2 regions of the Paenibacillus sp. FSL W7-1279 genome follow, and region 2 is predicted to be linked to the other one. Evidence: riboswitches for the same ligand, from Rfam matches in the RefSeq annotation. Region 2 holds a riboswitch; the other holds the start of a gene.
What was found. A riboswitch is a leader RNA that binds a small molecule or an ion and turns the genes downstream of it on or off. The one in region 2 is predicted to bind cobalamin.

Region 1 (8,830 bases), 2.2 Mb from region 2:
AGTACGTGGACTTGATACCGGCTTTCCAAGCATGCAGGTGCAGCTCCAGGAATTCCGAAGCACGGATATCAGGGCGGACATACAGGTTAAAGCTTTGTGCCTGGTCAACGTGACGCTGACGGGCGGCAGCCATTTTGATGGACCAATGCTGGTCGATCAAGAAAGCCGTTTTATAGTACCAGATCGTTTTTTCGGATAGATCCGGAGCCGGGTTAGCCACTTTATAGGTGGTTTTTTCTTCATAAGAAAGAAGTTCGTACAATGGATCGATGCTCGCCGTGGAACCCGCGATGATCGAGGTGGAGCCGTTCGGTGCGATGGCAAACAGCCATGCGTTACGGACACCGTTCGCTTGTACTTCTTGCTGCAATTCGCGCCATTGTTCGGTGGTTACGAACTTGCCTTCATGCTCGCCGTCGGTGTAACCGCGGAACGTAAAGTACTCGCCGCTCTCCCAGTCGGAGCCTTTGAATTTCGGATAATGGCCTTTTTCCTTGGCCAGCTCCATGCTGGATTTAACGAGCAGGTAGTTGATGTGCTCATACAGGTTGTCATTATAGGCAACGGCTTCGTCGGATTCCCAGCGAATGCCTTCCAGCGCCAGCAAGTGATGCAGACCGAAGGTGCCGAGACCGACCGCACGATATTGACTGTTGGTATATTGAGCTTGCAGAACTTCAATATTGTTAATGTCGATGACGTTATCCAGCATGCGAACCTGAATTGGAACGAGACGCTCCAATACACCGGCAGGTACAGCACGAGCCAAGTGGATAGAGTTCAGGTTGCAGACAACGAAATCGCCAGGGATTTTGGAAATGACGATTCGAGTTTGCCCGTCTTTCGTAACCAGCTCTTCTTGCTCAACGACTGTCGGAGATTGGTTCTGCATGATCTCCGTACACAGGTTGGAGGAGTAGATCATGCCATGCGCAGAGTTCGGGTTCGCACGGTTGACCGTGTCGCGGTAGAACATGTACGGTGTACCCGTTTCAAGCTGGGATTTCATGATGCGCTTCATAATGTCGATGGCTTGTACCGTAATCCGCGGCAGCAGCGGGTTCGCCACGGCTTCAGCATATTTTTGACGGAATTCGCCTTCGCCTTGTCCTTGATCATAGAAGTCTTCCAGGCCCAGCGGACGGCCATTCTCGTCTTTCCAGCCCATGATTTTCTTCACTTCATGCGGACAGAACAGGCTCCACTCTTCACGTGCTTCTACAGCCTCCATGAACAAGTCAGGCAGACATACGCCATGGAACACGTCATGTGCTCTCATACGCTCGTCACCGTTGTTCAGCTTCAGATCCAGGAAGGACAGAATGTCTTTGTGGAACACATCCAGATAAACCGCGATGGCACCTTTACGAGTTCCCAATTGGTCAACGCTAACAGCGGTGTTGTTCAACTGGCGAATCCAAGGGATAACGCCGGAGCTGGTATTCTTGTGACCGCGGATGTCAGAGCCGCGTGCACGGACTTTACCGAGGTATACCCCGATGCCGCCGCCCATTTTGCTGAGACGGGCGATATCCGTATTGGAATCGAAGATCCCTTCCAGGGAGTCGTCTACGGTATCGATGAAGCAGCTGGAAAGCTGGCCGGCTACCTTTTTGCCTGCATTGGACATTGTCGGCGTAGCCGCCGTCATGTACAGGTTACTCATGGCCCAGTAGGCTTCTTTGACAAGGTCAAGACGCTTGTCGGCAGGCTCGTTATGCATGAGGAACATCGCGATGACCATGTAGCGTTCTTGCGGAAGTTCCATAACGCGACCGTCAAAGTCGTTTGCCAGGTAACGCTCAGCCAGCGTCAACAGACCGATGTAATCAAACAGCAGATCGCGGCTTGGATCGATGCACTCGCCGAGCTCTTCGATTTGTTCTTTGGTATAGCTGGTCAGAAGATCCTCGCGATAGATGCCTTTCTGTACAAGCTCCGTAATGAGCGGATAGAAGGCACCGTATGGCTCTTCCGGGTAGGCTTTGTATCGGCGGTTGGTGGCCGCTTTTTTATATAAAGAGGTCAGAAACGAACGCGCAGCTGCAAACTTCCAATTCGGCTCCTCTTTGGTGACAAGCTCAAGGGCGGACATCGTGAAGGCGTTGCTGATTTCTTCGCCGGTAACCTGCTCGCCGCGCAATTTGGCATTGACGCCGCGAAGCAGGCGCTCTTTATCGAGCATGTCCAATCCTTTCAGAGTCCGATCGGCATAGACGGAGAGGCGAATTTCATCAAAGGCGAGCTGACGGTTGTTCGGTTTAACTACGAGCTGGGGCATGAATAAATTCCTCGCTTTCTTCGGGGGAAATATGAAAAAGGACATCAAAAAAACATTTTCTAAAACCCGCGGGCAGGCTTGAAAATGTCCGTGCGCTGTGATTCGAAAATGACGTTTGCCATAAGCCCATGAACGGGCATGATGTTATGTACAGACGCAAGTTTAACGAACACTTACCTAAAACCCCGTAGGTTGGTGTCTACTGCATATAGGCAGGTCTCCTGACTTGAGCTTCTTCCCTCGGAATTGCCTTTCCCGAGACCTTGCTCCGGTTCCTCGGTGGCATATGTCGGATGTGGATGGCTGATAGATCATAAACAGCCTTAGAGCCCTTACAGTGGCGGGACCGTGATGGATTTGCACCATGCTTCCCTATTAAGCCGGACTGCCTTATAGGTTTATCCGGCACCTATATACACTATATTTGGTTGTTGTTAATCTAATTTAACCCAATATATTGTGTTTGTAAACCATATTCTTAAAATTGAACGCAAAATGAATTATAGCAAACGAGCGGTCATTGTGCCAGTTAAGAAACTGCCAAAAGGCCATAACATTTCCTGAATTGTGACCAAATGCGACCTTTTCTGCGCAGATACCACGTATATTATCGTTTTGACAAAATAGGATATATTCGTATGGACGAAACGAGGAAGGTACACCATATCTTGTGTGAAGCTAAAGGCAGACGGACTTTGATATGGAGGGCCAGAATTGTTATGATAACAGTATTCGGAAATTTAGAGCATTCCATATAAATGGGATGGGAACAAGGGAGGGTTTTAAGATGGCAATAGCGGAGGTAACGGTGATTCCAATCGGAACCGCAACAACGAGTTTGAGCTCTTATGTTGCTGAGATGCAGCGTGTATTGAAACAACAGGATGGAATATCCTATGAGCTGACTTCGATGAGCACCATCATCGAGGGAGAGCTTAACATGATCTGGCGGGCGATAGAGGCTTTGCATGAAGCGCCCTTTCTGTCCGGTGCGCAGCGCGTATCGACTTCCGTGAAGATCGACGACCGCAGGGACCAAGTTTCCTCAAGCAAACAGAAGATCCAGTCCGTGCAGGAGAAATTAGGCGGATAGCGCCGCCAGTTTCGGGGGATATTTCCGTAAGAATTGGGCTTGCATTTTGCTGCTGAAGTATTATAATAATTTTTGTTGTTTCGTGAGGAATAACATCGAATCACATGTGCTGGTGTAGCTCAGGGGTAGAGCAACGCACTCGTAATGCGTAGGTCGGGGGTTCAATTCCCTTCACCAGCATCTTCATAAAGTCAACAACGGCGCGGTTTTCCGAGTTTTCGGGGACCGGGCCGTTATTGTTGTTTAATCCGTTCTTCTACCATCGCTCTACCTTTTAGTCTGATGAAGACGTTTCCTTTTTCACTTTGAAGAACAGCCAACAATCGTCTTCCTTCTACATTGTTTGGGTTTAGGCCAACTCAACAGTGACCCCTCCCCATAGATGGATATAGTGTACGAGAATAATCAAAATGAGGAATGCACTGGTGTCATAGTGAACTTGAATTAGGTGAGTGGTGAGGGTGAAAGAAGTTTGCCATAGAAAGGCAGATAGAAAATACACGAAAGAACCTCTGGCTATGCCAGCAGGTTCCTTTTTTCGTCTAGTCGTATTAATCGACTCACATGCTTTATTTCCTCTAATGGAACCCAGACTGGCCCATAAGCACTCCGCATCTCCAAGCGATCTGTACAAGTATCTGGTATGCCTTGTAATACTTCGCCATTGATGAGGTATATCGTCACGATGTGCTTCTTCTGAATGGCTATTTTTAGTTCTTTATCCCACATTTGATTGATCACGCACCCATGACTAAAGTAATGATGTCAGTATATCAAATTCAGGTAAAATTCACTATGGTTTCATTTGAACACGAGTAGATCTTATCTGAAAAGGAACGGGACTCACGAAAGGGAACCTTGCTGCAAAGTGTGTTGAGTCAAAGGGCCGATCTTGACCAGGGTGGACTCTGCGATTGGTGAAAGAAATAATAAAATCCCGCTCGAATGAGCAGGATTTTATTATATTACTTCAACAGGTCTTTAATGACGTTCAGGATTGCGACGTCTCAGACCTACGAGGCCGGCAAGACCGAGCAAACCGAGCCAGCCCCAGTCTGTATCGTTGTCATTGCCTACAGCATTCGTGTTATAGCCGTTTGTGTTCACGTTATTGGTTCTCATATCGTTTGAATTCATGTTGTTGTTGTTTTCTGCAAAAGCAGGAACCGCAAGAATCAAAGCAATACTAATACCGGCTAAAAATGTGGCGAGGATTTTCTTCACGATTTGAACTCCTTTCCGTAATAATGTTGATTATTTAGCGGGACAGGTACCAGAATTATGGTGCCCTTTACGGATATTATTATTCGTTACTGAACAACGAAGGACATCCTCATCGTTATAGCGGAAATACGGATATGAACAGGGCTAAACAGTAATCGCATCTTCGATAGTTCTTGTTTTTATAAAATATGTCCTTGACTATTACCTCTTGCCTTTGCGTTATCAGACGCCCTTACATACTATGTATTATTCCAATTAGGAAGGGGTAGGGAAAAATGAGTGGATACGAAGGTTCTGGGTATGGAAGTAGTATTGGTGTTATTCTCGTTCTCTTTATTCTACTTGTAATTATACTGCGTACTTGGGGATTTTAAGTAAATACCTTGTATAAGGACCCACTTGCGTGAATGGAATGTTCCAGAATTATATTTGAAGGCATCCAGACAAATCTGGGTGCCTTTTCCATAACACAGTGCAATAAGGAAGAGGGTTCTTTTGTCGATCGTTTCATGATTTCATTTCATAGATTAGTAGTCCAATCATTCTCGCAGATGCTGCATATAATGCAATATCTTCTGTGAAGGGAGGATTTCTTATGAAAAAACATCATCATAAGGTTAAAGTTATCATCCTCAAACCTGGACAAAAAATCATCGTAAAGTGTAAAAAGCATAAGAAGAATCACGCATAAAAAGTCTGTAATGCAGTGGTGAACCTTAACAAAGGTTCACCACTATCCATAGAGCTACAACTTGAGAATGAAATGGAATTGACTATCTGCCGCTTTTCCGTTTATAGGATGTAATAACCGTTGAAAAGGCGAGAAGGTGTATGGGGGCTCGCTATTATGTTTGGAGAGAGGGATCATAGCAGAACAATCAGAATTCCAGCCACGAATAAAATGGATCCGAGGACCAGCAGAAGAAGCCCACTGGATTTAATATATTGAATGTAGTCCGAACTTGGCTCAGACTCATACTTTACTTTCCAGATTTTATATAAGGAACCCCATGTGGGTTTGCGTATTCTCAATACACCACGTACCAAAAAAACGACAGCAAACAAGATAAGCACAAATCCAGATATATTAACCAGCTCCTCACCAAAACTCAATGAAAATAGTTAATCCGAGTAATACATATTACCAGCTAAAAAGGTGGATAATTCCACCAGAGCTACAGTTCATTCGGATTGCTATTTCTTCGGATTTCCGAATATTAATAGACCAAGCCAGATATGAATGGCAATCGACGAACATAGAGACTGTATCTAGGCCATCCAATATAGGCTTAAGCAAACACCGAATGTACCAGATTGGAGTATCTTATATATTATACTCGTCCTTGCAGTAGGACTTACAGTTGCTTGCCTAATATAAGCGTGGAAGCATTGGTGGAAGGAATTACTGCAGTTGCCTTCGCTGTAATGGATCATCGGGCTATTCAACAACCTACAAAGGCGGTGAATGATCGTGAAAAAGGTTTGGATTGACGCAGGGCATGGCGGGAAGGATTCCGGAGCAACCGGAAATGGCCTGCAGGAGAAAGACGTCGTGTTAGCGGTGTCTCTTGCTGTGAAGAATCGATTGGAAGCTGAATATGGCGATGTCCAAGTTCTACTCTCCCGGTCTTCAGATGTGTTCCTTGAATTGGATGAACGGACTCGTAAGGCAAACGCTGCTGGCGCAGATATCCTAGTTAGCATCCATTGTAACGCGGGTGGAGGTGCAGGGGGCTTTGAGTCATATCGATATACCTCGGCAAGCTCCGGTTCGGTAAAATTGCAGAACGTTATGCATACGGAGGTCATGAATGCCATTAAATCCTTCGGAGTCATCGATCGGGGGCAGAAGGCCGCTAACTTGCATATGGTCCGTGAATCTAAAATGCCTGCCGTCTTAACCGAAAACTTGTTTATCGATGTCGCGGCAGATGCAGCTAAGCTTAAACGGCAGGATGTAATAGATTCTATTGTGATCGGGCATGTGAATGGCATTGCTAAATATTTGGGGCTTCAGAAGGGGGCTGGTACAGTGGAGGATAAGGTACATGTCGTCGTCAACGGAAAGCAGATCGCGGATGGCAAGCTTGAGAATGGCGTGACCTATGTGCCGCTTCGGGCCATCGGTGAAGCATTAGGCGCCAGAGTGAGCTGGGATAATAAGACCAAGACGGCTACAGTTACGACCGAATAAACACCTGATTATTTTGAGATAGGAAGTATGGTTCTCCTCCATGGATATGCAAACCTCCACTTGTTGGGGGTGTGCAAAAGAGCAGTGCTATTTGTGCCCCATCGAACAATTTATGTCCCTTTAATCCTAATTTAAGCTTCCATTAATATTCGGAGCTTATGATATAAGCACCCCTTAAAAAATATATCAGAAGCCCCTCTAACATCGGTTAGAGGGGCTTCTTTGGTTGTCTTCCCTCATCTGAGGCAAAGCCCAGGCCTTTGGATGAGCTATTTACAATCCCAGCCATTTCGTGATATAAGCCGATACGGCTAATTCCTGGAAATCCTGCCAGCTGCGAAATGGGGTATGTTCAACGATAAACGGGTTAATCGTATGTCCTTGTATGAATTCGTCAAACTCTTCATCTGTGCTTCCCTCATAACCTGCGGCTTTCAGCAAGTGACCGATTGAAGAAAACTTGGTATGTCTTTGAATAAATGATTCCGAGAACAATTCTTCCACGGGCACTTCTTGTTTCATGTCCGAGAGCCTTGCGGCATTTTCGCGAATTTCTGATAGCTTCTCTTCATCCAGTCCGTCTAATCCACTGATCCCAGTATTCATTATGCCCACCTCCAAAAAGTTGCACGTCACTCTATTATACATATACGAGTATGCTGAATTATCGGATTCGCTTTTTTTTGAAGCAGGTATTGACTTGCTATTTTTATATAAAGGGAGAAGGTTTAGTACATATTTATAATTATTCTTTACCTAGGAATGACGGTCGATATCATGTAGACTGGTAATGATTTACTGCCGCCACACCTTGCTTTATGGGGGATGGAGGTCCGTACATACTTGCTTGCATATGGGGGTGGGCACTGTGCCCAAACAAGAAAAGGTTTCAATGTCATGGCTGCTGCGGTATTTGAAACCGGTAAAAGGACGGTTAATACTGCTGCTCGTGTTGCTGTTGACGTCGACGGGTTTGCAGCTTTTGAATCCGCAAATTGTCAAACGATTTATTGACACGGCAGCCGAAGGCGGGGTTATAGCCGCGCTGATTCAGCTGGCGGGATTGTTTCTGGTCGTGGCTGTTTTTAACCAGCTGATAACCGTGGCTGTCAGCTATATGGGGAACGATATTTCATGGCGAGCGACAAACCGGCTTCGCGGCGATCTCTTGAAGCATAGCTTGCGGCTGGATATGCGATTTCATAATGTCAAAACGCCCGGCGAGATGATCGAGCGGGTGGACGGCGACGTGACGAATATTTCGAACTTCTTCGCGATGTTCATCGTGCAGGTTATCGGAAGTTTTGTGCTGCTCGCCGGCATACTAGGATTTATGTTTACGGTCAATCTGCCGATCGCGATCGTCATGACGGTGTTTACGCTGCTGTCCATTTTGTTCATGGTGCTCATCCGGAATATGGGCGTCAATTCTTCGAAGAATGAACGCGAAGCCAGCGCTTCGCTGTTCGGGTTAATTGAGGAACGCATCGCCGGCATTGAGGATGTACAGGCGAACGGCAATGTGCCGTATGTGATGAATCGGTTTCACCGGATGATGCGCACCGTGTTTCTGAAAGGGAGAAAAGCCTGGATGCTCCGCGTTGTCCCTTGGAATACCACGGTGATTCTGTTTGCCCTTGCGGTTACCGCTGTCCTGTTACTAGGGGTTCGCTATTATCTGATCGGTGAAATTACGCTGGGGACCCTGTTCTTAATCTACCAATATACGCAGATGCTGAATGATCCGATCGAGATGCTGGGTGACCAGGTGCAGGAGTTCCAAAAAGCAAAATCCGGCATGCTGCGCTCCAGAGAGTTGTTGTCCAACAAGAGCGAGATTGTGGACGGAGAGCAAGAGGAGCTTCCGGAAGGGGCGCTCGGTTTGGAATTTGAAGGCGTCAGCTTCAGTTATAACGAAGATAAACCGGTGTTAAAAGACATCAACTTTGAAGTCAAACCAGGCGAACGCCTGGGCATTATCGGTCGTACCGGCAGCGGAAAGTCGAGTCTCAGCCGTATTCTGCTTCGACTGTATAAC
Region 2 (8,830 bases):
TCTCATGGTTCAGCTCGATCGCGACCCCGATGTCCACACAATGAACGTCTGCCTCCGCCTGACGGGCCAGCACATTCACAGCCGCCCCTCCATTCAGGAAGTTCATGACCATCTGGGGCGTTACCTCAGCCGGAAAGGCGCTGATTCCTTCTTCACAGACTCCATGATCGCCAGCCATGACAACGACGGATTTTTGGGTGAACGACGGTTTCATATTCCCTGTAATGCCCGCTAATTGGATCGCTAGCGACTCCAGCTTGCCCAGACTGCCCGGAGGCTTCGTCAGCGTATCCAAATAAGCGGCTGTTTCGTTCTGCACCTCGACACTCAGCGGTTTTATGTTAGCAATGTAACGATTTAAACGATTCACGATGGTATCCGTCAATGAAATGACCTCCTCATATCTTGTTCCTAAATCTTGCATCCCCGCCCGGAACATGCGGCTGCATCGGTCAGGACCACGTGCTATTTGCCGTTAACAGCACCTGCGGAGCGCCATTCTCGGGATGGGCCACAATCGAGGGCTCTACCCGGAAGATTCGGCGTATATACGCCGCTGTCAAAACCTCCTTCGGCTTGCCAATCCCCGCGATCTTTCCCTGATCAAGCACCAGCAGCTTATCGCAAAACTGAGCTGCCAGGTTCAGATCATGCAGTACGCTGATCACGGTAATTCCGGAGGAGCTCCGCCACTGCGCCACCATATCCATAAACTGAAGCTGATAGCGGATATCCAAGTAAGTCGTCGGTTCATCCAGCATCAGCAGCGAGGGTTCCTGGACCATCACCTTGCCAAGCGCGACACGCTGACGCTGGCCCCCGCTTAACTCGGTAAGCCGCCGTTCTTCCAGACCGTTCAGATCCAGCTTTCGGATAACGGCCTCAATGAGCGGCCCTGCATCCTTATCTTCACGACCAAGCCAGTTCAGGAAGGGGAATCTCCCCATCTCCAGCACTTCCCGGACCGTAAAATCAGTAGGGTCAAGCCCTTCCTGCTGAAGCACCGCCACGATCCGTGCCAGCGCCTTTCGGGTATAGCGTCCAAGCTCCTTGCCCCGAAGGGTCACGCTTCCTGTCGAGGGACTCTCCACACCGGATAACAGCTGCATAAGGGTGGATTTACCGCTTCCGTTCGGACCGATGATCCCCCACCATTCCCCTTCGGCAATGTGAAGGTCCACACCTTCAAGAATCGGCACCTTGCCATAGGCTTTGCCAAGTCCTTGAGCTGTAATCATGATAAACCCTCCCTGCGCCTTTTTTTGTTCCGGTATAGCAAATACGCAAAGAACGGAGCGCCTATGAATGCCGTAACTACACCCAGCGGTATTTCCGTTGGTGCCAGCACGGACCGTGCCGCCGTATCGCACCAGACCATGAACACCGCGCCGCCAAGAGCAGACAGTGGAACAATGACGCGGTAATCGGAGCCGGTGATCAGCCGGATCATATGCGGTACCACAAGTCCCACGAATCCAATCACGCCGGAGACCGACACGGCTGCTGCGGCGAGCAGGGTAGCAACGATGAGCACGCTGGTCTTCAGCCGATCCACATTCAAGCCCATATGGGCGGCCTGCCGTTCCCCCAGCGACAAAATATTAAGCGCTCGCGACCTGCTCCATAAGTATATAAAACCTGCGATAAAATACGGGAAAAGGATGGCCGTATACGACCATCCACGCATGCTCAGGCTCCCCATCGTCCAGTACAGGATCTGGTTTACCGTATCTTTGGACATGACCGTCAGGAAGGAAACGACGGCACCCAGAAACGACTGCATCACCACGCCGGACAGAATGAGCCCGTGGATCGGCAGCTTTCCTTGATCCCTCGCCAGCAGCAGAACGACCCATAAGGTCCCTGCTCCGGTCAGAAACGCTACAAGCGGGAGCGTGTAACCTCCGGCAAAGGAGTATTCCATCCCGAAAAAAATCAGGGATGCTGCGCCAAGCGCAGCACCCGAGGATACACCGAGCGTAAACGGATCCGCCAGCGGATTGCGCAATACCCCTTGAAAGGCGGCTCCGGCGACGGCCAGGGAGGCTCCTACGAGCATCCCAAGCAATATGCGCGGCAATCTCACCTTCATTAAGATTTGCTCGGATGAAGCTTCCCAGCCCGGAACGATGGAATCGCCGATTCCCGGCAGCCGGTGCAGCAGCATCGCCCCAATCTCTCTCACAGGCAGGTGCACGGAGCCGATTCCGAGACTGACAACCAAGGTTAACAGTAATAGGATGATGCCGGCCGCACCGAATCCTGCAAGTTTTTTACTCATGGATTCATCAGTTCCGGATAAACGGCCTTCGCCACTTCAATCAACCCTTGCGTTACACGGGGACCCGGACGGCTTAACAGATTCGCATCCACGGATATGACCTGATCGTTCTTGATGGCTTCGATCTGATCCCAGCCGCCGCGCTCCTTGATCAGCTGATCCAATGTTTTCTTGGTTGCTTCGTCAACGACATCGTCCGTGTACAGAATGACGTCGGGGTTTGCAGCGATAATATTCTCCTCGCTGATTTCGAACCAGCCTTCCGCTTCGCCGGCTGCGTTAACGCCGCCAGCTAAGGTGATGATCTCATCCATAAACTCGCCCTTGCCGACGGTCCATCCTGGAGAGAATTCCACATACACTTTTTTCTTGTCTTCATCCTTCACGGATTTCACGGCTTCTGTAACGGTAGTCAATTCCTGCTTCATCTGATCCACGACGGCTTTCGCTTCCGCTTGACGGTCCGTAATTTGTCCGATCAACTGGATGTTCTCCATTACGGCATCGATGGTTTTCGGATCATTGACGAACAGGGTCACGCCAAGCTCACGCAATTTCTCGGCATTCTCGGCATTCATCGAAGCGGCGAATACCACATCGGCATCGGCTGCAATAATAGCCTCTTCATTTACTTGGAACCCGCCCAATTTCGGCTTGGATTTGGCCGCTTCCGGATAATCGTCATTATCGGACACGCCCACAATTTCCTCATCCAGGCCCAAAGCGAACAGTTTTTCCGTCTCGGACGGTGTCAGGGATGCAATTTTGGCCGGAGCTTTCTCAAACGTCATTTCAACCCCGGTTGAATCCTTGACGGTCAGCGGATACGTCGTTTTAAGCTCTTCGCCCGAATCCGCAGGCGCTTCGTTATTCTGCTCTTCCTGCTGTGCCGGCGGCGTTGTATCCTTCGGCGCAGCTTCTTCGCCTCCACAGCCGATCAAGGCCAGAGCCATCAGTATGGCTACCAGAAGTACGGACCATGTTTTGTTCAATGCTTTCATCTCTTGAAATCCCCCTATACATAATTGAGAACCTGGCGCTGCGAGTTTACATTCCTTCGACCGATCCTTACCGGGAGAAAAAAACATCAATCGTCATACTCCAAAGATGCAAAAATCCCCGACTCCTCGTAAACAAGGAATCAGGGATTACGTTTTAACATAAGGACATCTGGATCACCGTTCACAGATAGCGCCTTAAACTTCCGCCCACACATGCTGCATGGGTCCGGCAACGTAATCCTCTCCTCGAAGGACCGTCATTCATTCGCCGAGGGCAGGTCTCCTGACTTGCAGGCTGTAACGACTTCTCCGCCTTCCCAAGCGCTTTTGGCTCAGTGGCATATGGAGAAGTCCCTGCTTCACAGTGGCGGGACCGTGCCGGACTTGCACCGGCTTCCCTATTAACCCGGCAGATGACAATAAATGCCCTCTGTCCGGGACCCTCGCAAATAATATGAATTTATGTATGTTAGGCCAAGCATGGTTTCTCTGCCCAAGATTATAGGCGATAAACCTCCCTCTTACAACCGAAAGTTTCGGTCATTTCAAATGCCTTATGATACGGATTTATCCCGTTATCGCCCATTCCGCACCGATATCATACGATTTCGTTTAATCGCTTAACCGTACGCCTTGCCAGCGTTCTCCGTCCCATGTCAATTGCAGCTTGAGCTCCTCGCCCGGCGACACCTGCGTCTCCCAGAATTCCGTATGCGGAAGGACTGCTGCAGCGATCTGCCGGATGACGCCTCCATGGGTCACCACAAGCACATCAAGCTCCACCCTCTGTGCTCCAAGGACATAACCAACTGGCATTGCCTCTGCCTCTGCCTCTGCCTCTGCCTCTGCCTCTGCCTCTGCCTGCACAAGGGTATCCGGATCTTCCTCTACATGCAACAGTTCCTTTAAATCCAAATGCAATCCGGTCAAGAATGCCTGAAGCCGGGAACGGAACGCCTCCCAGCTCTCCCCATTCGGCGGCGTAACTTCTGCGGGGTTATCAATCCAGCGCCGATAAGAGATGTCCGATTTCAAATCCTCGTAGGTTTTCCCTTCCCAATCTCCGAAATCGAGCTCGCGCAGCCGCGGATCATACATCACTCCCGGTATAATCCTGCCCAAAACTTCATCGTCAGGAATAGCAGCCATTTTGGAGTCCGATAGGATAACATTCAGCGTCTGTCTGCATCGAAGGAGATCACTGCAATAGATCCGGACAAACTGCCCGGTAAAAAACCTATCCCGAAGCGGGAGGAGCTGTTCCCTTTCCTCAACCAAAATTCCCTGATCCTCATGGCCGAGATAACGGCGCTCCTCGTTCCACAACGTGCGGCCGTGACGGACCAGATGCAGCGTGATCCTCATATCCATAAGCTTCCTCCAGCTGCGGCAACAAGTCCAAGCACCAGGGTACCCAGTAACGTAAACAATACCGATACGCCCAGCAGCAGACGGTTTGTCACCCGAATATGCTCCGCTTCAATCGGGCGTTCGGGATCCCCCATATAAGCCCGGAACGAGATCACGCCTTGATAGGAATTCTCGCCTCCCAGACGAACCCCCAGCGCACCGGCAACGGCCGATTCCGGGAAGCCGCTGTTCGGACTGGGGTGCTTTCGCGCATCTCTTCTGACCATTTTGATCGCTTTTTTCCATTGCAGCGACAACATGGCAGCCACCAAGGTCAACAGTCCTGCCGTCAGACGTGCCGGTATCCAATTGGCGATATCGTCCAGCCTTGCGGATGCCCAGCCGATATGCTGGTATTTGTCGTTTTTATATCCGACCATGGAGTCGAGCGTATTCACGGCCCGGTAGGCCATCGCCAGCGGCGCTCCCCCGATCAGGGCAAAAAACAACGGAGCGATGACCGCATCCACGATATTCTCCGCAACCGTCTCCACCGTTCCCCGCACGATCTCCGGCTCATCCAGATGACCAGTGTCTCTTCCGACAACCATGCTGAGCGAGCGTCTGGCCTCCGCGATATTCCCGGAGCGAAGATGGCCGTAGACCTCCAATCCGGCTTCACGCAGCCCTTTGATGGCAATCGTAGTCGCAATAAGCACGATCTCTACTCCCCACGCTAGCCAAGGATGAATCGCTCCGCACAGCTCCAGCAGCAGCCATGCCAGCACGAAGGATCCGCCGGCAACGATCACCGGCAGCAGAATGCCCGCTCGCTTCAGGCTCTGAGCGGTAGTCGCCCGTTGGCGTATCCAGCCTTCAACCCGGCGAATGGCTTTCCCCATGCCGATGACAGGATGGGGAAGCCATCTCGGATCTCCGATCAGCAGGTCCAGCACGACCGCTGCCCAAATGACCCATACGACGGTCATATCCGGTCCTCTCTTTCGGTAATAATGCTTTCCATAACACTCTCGTAGACAAGACGGCCGATCATGCCGCCCAGATCGGTTGCGGTTCCGGCATAATGGTGGTTCACGCCATACGCTGCATTGCCGCTGACCCCAAGGACCATTGCGTCCGTTGTCGTTCCGGTCGCAACGCCTCCGGTCTCATGATCCCTCACGCCCAGATCATGCAGCGCAGCGGCTTTCGCTTCCGTCGCCGTCAGCATCGCGTTCACCATGCAAGCCGGCGTCATCATCCCGTCCACCATCAACATGATATTAATCGTGCCCGGCTGATAAGCGGCAAAGGTCGTACGACTCGACCCGGCACGGGCTGCATTGCCCACGCCGGCGGTGGTGCAGCACAGGATGGAGGCTTGTTCACTCCGCTCTTCCCGAATAGAGGCATACTTCAGTTTTACCGCTGTCATCAATCCAGCTGTGGATTCAGCCGGATAACCGTGAACAGCCATAAAGTTAACCATATCGTTCACAGGGTCGCTGCAATTGTAATGCTTGTCCACATAACGGTTTACGATATGATCCAAATGCAGAAATCCGCCGCCGTATATGGCGCTGCTTATGGACGCAGCCGGCTCCGGAAGCGAGATCCGAATATGCGGATGCTGCCGCTCCGATTCCAAGTACACTGTGGCTCCCGGCCATGCATCCCAGCAATACAGACGCGTGTTGCCTTTCAGAAAAGGTACTGCCATGTTTTTTTCTCTCCCTGCTCCTTAAATATCTGAACCAACTGTACCTGTAGCATTCTTCCTATAGCTCTGCTGCTAGGCATTCCTATGTCACGCCAGCAGAAGGATTTCCAAGGACCTCCGCGGTTATGGCCAGCAGCCTGTCATTAGCTCCGGCATCCTTAACGGCTAGCCGGATATGACGCTCACCAAGGCCCGGGTACATGGCACAGCTGCGGACAAGCACGCCGCGTCTGCCCATCTCCGACTGAAACCTCCCGGCACTCCATGGCCGCGGAAGCTCCATGAGTAGAAAATTGGCCTCCCCCGGCGTAACGTCATTCCCCAACGCCCGAAAGCCGCGAATCAACTTCTCTCGCTCTGCGCGAATCAATTGCAGCGTATCCAGTTCATATTCCCTGCCGCTGCCAAGACAAGCCTCTCCGGCAAGCAGCGCCAGTCCATTGACGCTCCACGTCACCTGTTTGCCTGCCATCTTGCGTATCACGTCAGGATGCGCGACCGTATATCCGAGCCGCAGGCCCGGAATCGCATAAAACTTGGTCATCGACCGGACAATGACCGTCCGCGGATAGTCCTGCAGCTCCGGCATCAAGGTCTGTCTGTCCACCGGCGGAATGAAATCGATGAAGGCTTCATCCAGCACCAGCCAGGTCCCTTCTTGCTCTGCACATACCGCTATTTCACGGATATCCTCCAGGCTGTATTGAACCCCGTTCGGATTGTTGGGCTGGCCCAAAAACACGAGATCCGTACGGGCCAACAGCTCCATAACATCCGCCTTGTCTGCTCTCCAGTCCCTCTCCGGATGTCCGCACACGGAGTGGATGTCCGAACCAAATTTTAAGGACAATTCCCGATATTCGGAAAAACACGGGTCAACTACGCCCACAATCCCTGGCGTAAGACCCATCAACAAAAGCGCCATGCACTCTGCCGCTCCGTTGCCGACAAGGATTCGTCTGGTATCGGTGCCTAACTCAGCTGCGAGCCGCTCCTTGAACCTGCGGTGTCCCGGATCCGGATAACGAATGACCGCACTCATTCCCTCTTGCAAGGCCGTCATAACGCCTTGCGGCGGTCCGAGCGGGTTAATATTGGCGCTGTAATCCAGGAAAGCCGAGGCTTTCCTTCCGAATGCGGCCGCCGCCGTCTCCACGTCTCCTCCATGGCCGTACACCTCGATCAAGGGCTGTTTTTTGTCGTTCATAAGGGCTCCTCCTGTTCCATGTCCCGGCTCTTGCAAGCCCTGCCGTTATGTAATGCCATCATTATGTCGCTACCGTCCCTGCCTCGTCAACATGGAATGCTTTGTCTCTGCCTTAAAATTGGTTTACAATAGTCTGGAAGCACCACATTTTGATTTGTGACGACGGAGGATACTATGCTATTTATCGATAATCAGGGGATCCACGATCCTTCCATTAACCTAGCGATTGAAGAATATGCCTTGAAGCACTTGTCCATGGACGAGAGCTACCTTCTTTTTTATATCAACAAGCCTTCCATTATTATCGGAAAGCATCAGAATACGATCGAAGAGATCAACCAGGAATACGTTCGTGACAACAACATTCAGGTTGTGCGCCGGCTGTCCGGGGGCGGAGCCGTATACCATGATCTCGGCAACCTGAATTTCAGCTTCATTACGAAGGATGACGGACAGTCCTTCCACAACTTCCTGAAGTTCACGCAGCCGGTTATCGACTTCCTGCAAAAGATGGGCGTGCCCGCCGAGCTTAGCGGCCGGAATGACCTGCAGGTCGGCGAGAAGAAAATTTCGGGGAACGCGCAGTTTTCGACGCGGGGACGCATGTTCAGCCACGGCACGCTCATGTTTGACCTGAACCTTGATGATGTCCAAGCCTCGCTGAATGCCAATCCGGAAAAATTCAAATCCAAGAGCACCAAATCTGTCCGCAGCCGCGTGGCGAACATCAAGGAGCTGCTTGGCACGGATATGACGATTGAACAGTTCCGCGCCGAGCTGCTTCGCTCGATTTTCGGTATGGAACCGGATCAAGTACCGCAATATGTCCTTCAAGAGAAGGACTGGGAGATGATCAACCAGATCTCGAAGGAACGCTACCAGAACTGGGATTGGAACTATGGGCTATCCCCGGAAAGCAATGTGAAGCATGCCAAGAAGTTCCCGGTGGGCATTATCGATATCCGAATGGACATCCGTGAAGGACATATCGGAGAGATCAAGATTTACGGCGACTTCTTCGGCGTCGGCGATGTCGCTGATATCGAGAACCTGCTCCGCGGCAAACGGTATGAAGAAACAGCGGTGCGCACCGCGTTATCCGGCATCGACGTCAAGTTTTACTTCGGCAACCTTGAGCTCGACGATCTGATCGGCTTGATTTTCCTTGAGGAATAGAGCCGGCTCGTATTAAATAAGCCTCCCGCCCGTATGCAACATGCACAAGGGTGGGAGGCTTTTTCATTTCAAACAGGTATACCTCGGATCAAGAG

Region 1: another riboswitch for cobalamin. It lies ahead of MKY82_RS03495 (ribonucleoside-diphosphate reductase subunit alpha); the one in region 2 lies ahead of MKY82_RS27450 (ABC transporter substrate-binding protein).

What each region holds. Positions count from the first base shown of each region.
Region 1 covers NZ_CP150215.1:819,877-828,706, forward strand. The annotation lists gene MKY82_RS03495 (ribonucleoside-diphosphate reductase subunit alpha) at 1-2,281, opposite strand, end outside; cobalamin riboswitch at 2,475-2,709, opposite strand; gene MKY82_RS03500 (MTH1187 family thiamine-binding protein) at 3,069-3,374, shown strand; tRNA gene MKY82_RS03505 (tRNA-Thr) at 3,483-3,554, shown strand; gene MKY82_RS03510 (WGxxGxxG family protein) at 4,356-4,598, opposite strand; gene MKY82_RS03515 (YjcZ family sporulation protein) at 4,874-4,972, shown strand; gene MKY82_RS03520 (N-acetylmuramoyl-L-alanine amidase) at 6,070-6,792, shown strand; gene MKY82_RS03525 (hypothetical protein) at 7,066-7,398, opposite strand; gene MKY82_RS03530 (ABC transporter ATP-binding protein) at 7,661-8,830, shown strand, end outside.
Region 2 covers NZ_CP150215.1:6,072,860-6,081,689, forward strand. The annotation lists gene cobT (nicotinate-nucleotide--dimethylbenzimidazole phosphoribosyltransferase) at 1-385, opposite strand, end outside; gene MKY82_RS27440 (ABC transporter ATP-binding protein) at 453-1,238, opposite strand; gene MKY82_RS27445 (iron ABC transporter permease) at 1,235-2,281, opposite strand; gene MKY82_RS27450 (ABC transporter substrate-binding protein) at 2,278-3,282, opposite strand; cobalamin riboswitch at 3,538-3,742, opposite strand; gene MKY82_RS27455 (histidine phosphatase family protein) at 3,895-4,653, opposite strand; gene cbiB (adenosylcobinamide-phosphate synthase CbiB) at 4,644-5,621, opposite strand; gene MKY82_RS27465 (adenosylcobinamide amidohydrolase) at 5,618-6,352, opposite strand; gene MKY82_RS27470 (threonine-phosphate decarboxylase) at 6,435-7,559, opposite strand; gene MKY82_RS27475 (lipoate--protein ligase) at 7,734-8,735, shown strand; gene MKY82_RS27480 (metal-dependent hydrolase) at 8,824-8,830, opposite strand, start outside.